3 regions of the Pradoshia sp. D12 genome follow, and region 2 is predicted to be linked to each of the others. Evidence: a T-box and tRNA genes for the amino acid it is inferred to sense, from the RefSeq annotation. Region 2 holds a T-box; the other regions hold tRNA genes.
The links. The T-box of region 2 lies ahead of serS (serine--tRNA ligase). A T-box ahead of a tRNA ligase gene usually reads a tRNA of that ligase, here a tRNA-Ser.

Region 1: it encodes a tRNA-Ser, which carries the amino acid that the T-box ahead of serS (serine--tRNA ligase) is inferred to sense. The anticodon was not compared.
Region 3: it encodes a tRNA-Ser, which carries the amino acid that the T-box ahead of serS (serine--tRNA ligase) is inferred to sense. The anticodon was not compared.

Annotation. Positions count from the first base shown of each region.
Region 1 is NZ_CP044545.1:1,768,207-1,770,452, reverse strand. It holds tRNA gene F7984_RS08645 (tRNA-Gly) at 1-21, opposite strand, end outside; tRNA gene F7984_RS08640 (tRNA-Trp) at 112-185, opposite strand; tRNA gene F7984_RS08635 (tRNA-Tyr) at 194-277, opposite strand; tRNA gene F7984_RS08630 (tRNA-Thr) at 290-362, opposite strand; tRNA gene F7984_RS08625 (tRNA-Phe) at 407-482, opposite strand; tRNA gene F7984_RS08620 (tRNA-Asp) at 498-574, opposite strand; tRNA gene F7984_RS08615 (tRNA-Met) at 580-653, opposite strand; tRNA gene F7984_RS08610 (tRNA-Ser) at 701-793, opposite strand; tRNA gene F7984_RS08605 (tRNA-Met) at 804-873, opposite strand; tRNA gene F7984_RS08600 (tRNA-Ala) at 901-976, opposite strand; tRNA gene F7984_RS08595 (tRNA-Pro) at 990-1,066, opposite strand; tRNA gene F7984_RS08590 (tRNA-Arg) at 1,075-1,151, opposite strand; tRNA gene F7984_RS08585 (tRNA-Leu) at 1,170-1,255, opposite strand; tRNA gene F7984_RS08580 (tRNA-Gly) at 1,270-1,344, opposite strand; tRNA gene F7984_RS08575 (tRNA-Leu) at 1,352-1,433, opposite strand; gene F7984_RS08570 (hypothetical protein) at 1,999-2,246, opposite strand, start outside.
Region 2 is NZ_CP044545.1:18,538-20,783, forward strand. It holds gene F7984_RS00075 (serine hydrolase) at 1-364, shown strand, start outside; T-box leader at 437-666, shown strand; gene serS (serine--tRNA ligase) at 719-1,999, shown strand.
Region 3 is NZ_CP044545.1:3,294,743-3,296,988, forward strand. It holds gene glgB (1,4-alpha-glucan branching protein GlgB) at 1-1, opposite strand, end outside; tRNA gene F7984_RS15790 (tRNA-Glu) at 1,157-1,228, opposite strand; tRNA gene F7984_RS15795 (tRNA-Ser) at 1,232-1,322, opposite strand; tRNA gene F7984_RS15800 (tRNA-Asn) at 1,328-1,402, opposite strand; tRNA gene F7984_RS15805 (tRNA-Ile) at 1,414-1,487, opposite strand; tRNA gene F7984_RS15810 (tRNA-Gly) at 1,499-1,572, opposite strand; tRNA gene F7984_RS15815 (tRNA-His) at 1,579-1,654, opposite strand; tRNA gene F7984_RS15820 (tRNA-Phe) at 1,678-1,753, opposite strand; tRNA gene F7984_RS15825 (tRNA-Asp) at 1,819-1,895, opposite strand; tRNA gene F7984_RS15830 (tRNA-Met) at 1,901-1,974, opposite strand; tRNA gene F7984_RS15835 (tRNA-Ser) at 2,022-2,114, opposite strand; tRNA gene F7984_RS15840 (tRNA-Ile) at 2,123-2,199, opposite strand; tRNA gene F7984_RS15845 (tRNA-Met) at 2,204-2,246, opposite strand, start outside.

The DNA.
Region 1 (2,246 bases), 1.7 Mb from region 2:
TTACCACTAAACTACACCCGCAACAATGGGAGGGCTGATGAAAAACGAACCCAAGAATGGCGGAACCACAATCAGATGCGTTAACCATTTCTCTCTAATCGCCATATTTATTGGCAGGGGCAGTAGGAATTGAACCCACACTGGAGGTTTTGGAGACCTCTGTTCTACCTTTAAACTATGCCCCTATTATAAATGGTGGAGGGGGGCAGATTCGAACTGCCGAACCCGAAGGAGCGGATTTACAGTCCGCCGCGTTTAGCCACTTCGCTACCCCTCCGATTATTTTGAGTGCCGGCAAGAGGACTTGAACCCCCAACCTACTGATTACAAGTCAGTTGCTCTACCAATTGAGCTACACCGGCATAATACTTAGGTAAGATTAAACATATTAAAACTTATTTTATAATGGTGGCTCAGGACGGAATCGAACCGCCGACACAAGGATTTTCAGTCCTTTGCTCTACCGACTGAGCTACTGAGCCAACTTCATTATGTAATGGCGGTCCGGACGGGACTCGAACCCGCGACCTCCTGCGTGACAGGCAGGCATTCTAACCAACTGAACTACCGGACCATTTATTGCGGGGACAGGATTTGAACCTGCGACCTTCGGGTTATGAGCCCGACGAGCTACCAGACTGCTCCACCCCGCGACAATGATAATTTGTTTCCATATACTACAAGGTGTTTAAGGTATATATGGCGGAGGAAGAGGGATTCGAACCCCCGCGCGGTTTAACCCGCCTCCCGGTTTTCAAGACCGGTCCCTTCAGCCAGACTTGGGTATTCCTCCATATAGGTTGTGTATCTTGTAGGACTCGAACCTGCGACCGGACGGTTATGAGCCGTCTGCTCTAACCACCTGAGCTACACCGCCAAAATCCTATTGGGTTTAAGTAATGGTGGAGCCTAGCGGGATCGAACCGCTGACCTCCTGCGTGCAAAGCAGGCGCTCTCCCAGCTGAGCTAAGGCCCCATATTTTTTAGAATGGTCGGGAAGACAGGATTCGAACCTGCGACCCCTTGGTCCCAAACCAAGTGCTCTACCAAGCTGAGCTACTTCCCGCAAAGGAATGGCGCGCCCGAGAGGAGTCGAACCCCTAACCTTTTGATCCGTAGTCAAACGCTCTATCCAATTGAGCTACGGGCGCATTCTTGCAAAAAACTAGTGCCGAGGGCCGGTCTCGAACCGGCACGGTAGTCACCTACCGCAGGATTTTAAGTCCTGTGCGTCTGCCAATTCCGCCACCCCGGCATATCACTTGGCATTGGAGCGGAAGACGGGATTCGAACCCGCGACCCCCACCTTGGCAAGGTGGTGTTCTACCACTGAACTACTTCCGCATATAAGTGCGGGTGAAGGGAGTCGAACCCCCACGCCGTAAGGCGCCAGATCCTAAGTCTGGTGCGTCTGCCAATTCCGCCACACCCGCATGTTTATAAATGGTGAGCCATGAAGGACTTGTACCTGTAATCCTCGAGCTTCTAATTGATTAATTTCAAACCCTCTCGTTGACTGCTTTATTATTTTAATCTGTATTTATCTATATTTCAATAAGAAATATATGGAAATATTAATTTATTTTTCTTCCCTCTATCAAAAAGATTAAACATCTATGAATTCATTTATCCTACACAGGAATACAGGTTCTTTTATACGGTGTTAGAGCCCTTGCTTATAGCTATATAAACAACTCAAGATCCTTAATATCCCTTTTATTTTCAAATTATCTTAGAAGACATAACTATCATTTTACTGTTTGAAACGGAAAGAGTGATATTCCTAGCACCATTAGAAATATAGATACCAATTCTAGTATAAAAAATCTCCTATCTTCTCCATTTAACTTTTGAAGATCTCATAAATTGAATTTTAGCTTTTAGAGATTTTTACTCGCTTTTCCAATTAACTTTTACCTACTTAACAATACCTTTAATGATTCTGATATCAAAAACCAAAAAGTTGCCGTGTATTTTCTTTAAAATATGTAGATATATTTAATTCATCTGGTCATAGATAATTGCTTTGAATATCTGTTTGAGTTCTTTTGATGTTTTTCCACGAAGCCATTCGACCTGGTCAATTGGCAGCGTAAGCTTAAGGGTGATCTTTTCATCAGGCATCTCGACTTTCCTGATGTCGGCAAGGGAAATCCCCTTCTCAACGTCTGGAAAATTAATCCCATTCTCATCGATATGGTCAAGGCCCTGGTACTCATAGGGACCATCAATCACACAATTCAAGT
Region 2 (2,246 bases):
TGCAAAAGGGAAAGAAAAGTCTGTAGCTATTGAGACAAACAAGGCAATTAACCTTATTGTAAAAAATGGCGAAAAGGAAAATCTTAAGACTAAACTAGTATTAGATAAGGACAAGCTTGATGAAGATGGCAACCTGGTGGCTCCAGTGAAAAAAGGAGATAAGGTTGGTTATCTAACTCTTGAATCCGACAAGAGTGATCTTGGCTTCTTAACAGAGGAAGGGCAAAAGAATATCAGCGTTGATGTTGTAGCTGCTGAAACTGTTGAAAAGTCAAACTGGTTTGTATTATCCATGAGAGCAATCGGAGGCTTCTTCGGTGATATGTGGGATAGTATCACTGGAGCAGTTAAAGGTTTATTCTAAAATTTTATTTTTATGATTGAATATAGTTGCGCGAAGAGTGTATGATAGTTAATAGAATATTAAATGAATAAACGAATAGCGTTGATGAGAACCAGTAATCAGAGTAGCATATCTGAAGAGAGCCAGTGGGTGGTGCAAACTGGCGATATCGTCTGATGAATCCATCTCGGAGCAGGATATCGAAATCTTAAAGGAGAATAAATATCCTCGGTTTTAAAAGCCGTTATCTTATGAGGTGGTAGGCATTTATATAAAATGCCTATAACTAGGGTGGCAACGCGGATAAAACTTCCGTCCCTTTTAGGGACGGGAGTTTTTTGTTTGTTTACAATAATTTAAAAGGAGGAATTTAGTATGCTTGATGTAAAACTATTGCGTGCAAACCTTGAAGAAGTTAAGGAAAAGCTAAAACACCGTGGGGAAGATTTGAATGATCTAGATAAATTTGAGGATCTCGATAAACGCCGCAGAGAATTAATTGTTGAAACTGAACAGTTAAAAAGCAGAAGAAATGAAGTCTCCCAACAAATTGCTATGCTGAAAAAAGAGAAAAAGGATGCCGATGCGTTAATTATTGAAATGCGTGAGGTTGGCGAAAAAATAAAAGGCTTCGATCAGGAATTGCGTACAATTGAAGAAGAACTGGATTCAATTATGATGACTATCCCTAATATCCCGCATGAAAGTGTTCCTGTCGGAGATTCTGAGGATGAAAACGTTGAGGCGCGAAAGTGGGGAGAAGTGAGAGACTTTGGATTCGAGCCAAAGCCACACTGGGAGATAGCTGCTGATTTAGGAATCATTGATTTTGAACGCGCTGGAAAAGTTACAGGAAGCCGCTTTGTATTTTACAAAGGATTAGGAGCAAGACTTGAACGTGCTTTAGCAAGCTTTATGTTAGATCTACACGTTGAAGAACATGGTTATACAGAAATGCTTCCGCCTTACATAGTTAATCGTGCAAGCATGACAGGTACGGGCCAGCTGCCTAAATTTGAAGAGGATGCTTTCTTAATTAACAGTGAGGATTACTTCTTAGTTCCTACTGCTGAAGTTCCAGTTACGAACTATCACCGCGATGAAATACTATCTGGTGATGAACTGCCAATAAGCTATGCTGCTTACAGTGCTTGTTTCCGATCTGAAGCAGGATCTGCAGGTCGTGATACACGTGGATTAATTCGCCAGCATCAATTTAACAAAGTAGAGCTCGTTAAATTTGTAAGACCAGAGGATTCTTATGAAGAATTGGAAAAACTAACAGGCCATGCGGAAAAAGTTCTGCAATTGCTTGGGCTTCCATACCGTGTGTTAAAAATGTGTACGGCAGATCTTGGTTTCACAGCAGCTAAAAAATATGATTTAGAAGTTTGGATTCCAAGCTATGAGACGTATCGTGAAATTTCTTCTTGCAGTAATTTTGAAGCCTTCCAGGCTCGTCGTGCCAATATTCGTTTCCGCAGAGATATAAACGCTAAGCCTGAGCATGTTCACACATTAAATGGATCTGGCCTAGCGATTGGACGTACTGTTGCTGCAATCCTTGAAAATTATCAGCAGGAAGATGGATCTGTATTAATTCCAGAAGCTCTTCAACCTTATATGGGTGGAAAAAAAGTTATCACAAAAGCTTAAGATGAAGAGCATTCACAAACTGCTGATATGGGGAAGGGTGCTAAAGTCCATTTGAAGGACTGTGTTGGAATCGATCCCTTCGCCAAATAATAAGTATAACTAACAAAGGGATATCCACATCCGCCAAGTTTGGCATGTGGATATCCCTTTTTATATAAAAATGAGTGCTCCTTAAAAGTTAGGCATTAATCTGCCTTTTAAGGGATGTTTATATAGATATTTTTTAATAGGAGATAATGCATTGAAG
Region 3 (2,246 bases), 660 kb from region 2:
TATTATCACCCTTTCTCGAATTTTCTCAATATACTAATTAAACTACTTATTCTGTAACTAAATCAAATGCAAAAATTGTTAATTTAGCTCTAAAAAGCTTTTTTTCACTACTTTTTGGAATTAGTAAGATAAATTAACAGGTATCAGTATAATATATCCAAAATATAGTATATAGAAACTTAAATACTATTATTTTTATGTTAAATATTTCATTATATTGAGAAAAATATCAATGAAGTGGTCTACCACTCAAAAACGAGTTAATTAATTAAAATGTTTACTTAATAAAGTTGTGTAAGAAAATATTAAATTATTTGTTTATTATAGTATTTATCTATAGTAAACAAAATATTCTCATAATTCAAGACCAAAAAGGGAACTTAGATACTTTGGCATATAATATATCTTTCAACATAGAACTTTAGGAAATACAATCGAGGAAAGGATGATTGTGTTGAGTTAATTCTTCTGAAGGCTTCTTTATAATCTATTGAGGATTTAAGAATTAGTATATTCTCTATAGGAGAACATTATCCGTGAAATTTTTTAAATACAAACCTTTACAATTACTTTCCATTGTCTCACGGATCTACTGATTAAAGCAAGACTTAAATAAATGATACCCTCTCAGAAAACTATAAGAAGATGTCTATGCGAGCTTCAATTGCTTATTTATGTTGATATATGGATCATATGAAGGTTTATCGTGAGGCATATTTAATAGCAGAATTTAATACTTAATTTAGGTGGAGTGGAGGTTCGAACAGTAAAATTAGTATAGGACAAAATGAGAAGGGCTTATAGCAATATTTCCCCAATTCCCAAATGGGGAAAAAATTCAAGAATTGACTCACACATCTATTCAAATTACAGGTAAAAGTAGATTTTCAATTTGGTTGATATAATCCTTACTAAAGAAATCATAAAATTTTACTTGGTATTCCTCTTAAAAGTACTTGATGATCAGTTCGGCTTTATTCTCGTTCTATTTTAGACTTTAACCGTTATTAGAATTTTACCTTTGCTTCTTATAAGGCGTTTAGGAGACAATGTATTGACGGACTGAGCTCTTTTGGCAGTTATGTTTTAATAATTAAGATTTCATTTATTAAAATAATATATAAAAAAACCATGTACATCATGTACATGGTTTTTATGACCCCTACGGGATTCGAACCCGTGTTACCGCCGTGAAAGGGCGGTGTCTTAACCGCTTGACCAAGGGGCCAAATGGCGGAGAAGGAGGGATTTGAACCCTCGCGCCGGTTACCCGACCTACACCCTTAGCAGGGGCGCCTCTTCAGCCTCTTGAGTACTTCCCCAAATATGGCTCCGCAGGTAGGATTCGAACCTACGACCGCTCGGTTAACAGCCGAGTGCTCTACCACTGAGCTACTACGGAATAATGGTATATGGGCCTAAATGGACTCGAACCATCGACCTCACGCTTATCAGGCGTGCGCTCTAACCAGCTGAGCTATAGGCCCGAAGTAAAATTTGGAGCGGGTGAAGGGAATCGAACCCTCATCATCAGCTTGGAAGGCTGAGGTTTTACCACTAAACTACACCCGCACTCTATGGGGCGGCTGATGGGAATCGAACCCACGAATGTCGGAACCACAATCCGATGCGTTAACCACTTCGCCACAACCGCCGTGCATTGTCTTTTTAAAGTTATGGTGGCTCAGGACGGAATCGAACCGCCGACACAAGGATTTTCAGTCCTTTGCTCTACCGACTGAGCTACTGAGCCGTTTTGTATCTTTGTATTTCTCTGATGCTGCTCAATGTCTTACTGATGAGCTAACATTTTATAAATGGCGGTCCGGACGGGACTCGAACCCGCGACCTCCTGCGTGACAGGCAGGCATTCTAACCAACTGAACTACCGGACCATTTATTGCGGGGACAGGATTTGAACCTGCGACCTTCGGGTTATGAGCCCGACGAGCTACCAGACTGCTCCACCCCGCGACAATAATAATTTGTTTCCATATACTACAAGGTATTTAAGGTATATATGGCGGAGGAAGAGGGATTCGAACCCCCGCGCGGTTTAACCCGCCTCCCGGTTTTCAAGACCGGTCCCTTCAGCCAGACTTGGGTATTCCTCCATATATAGTGGTGGACCTTGTAGGACTCGAACCTACGACCGGACGGTTATGAGCCGTCTGCTCTAACCAGCTGAGCTAAAGGTCCTATTTGGTAGCGGCGGAGGGGATCGAACCCCCGACCTTACGGGTATG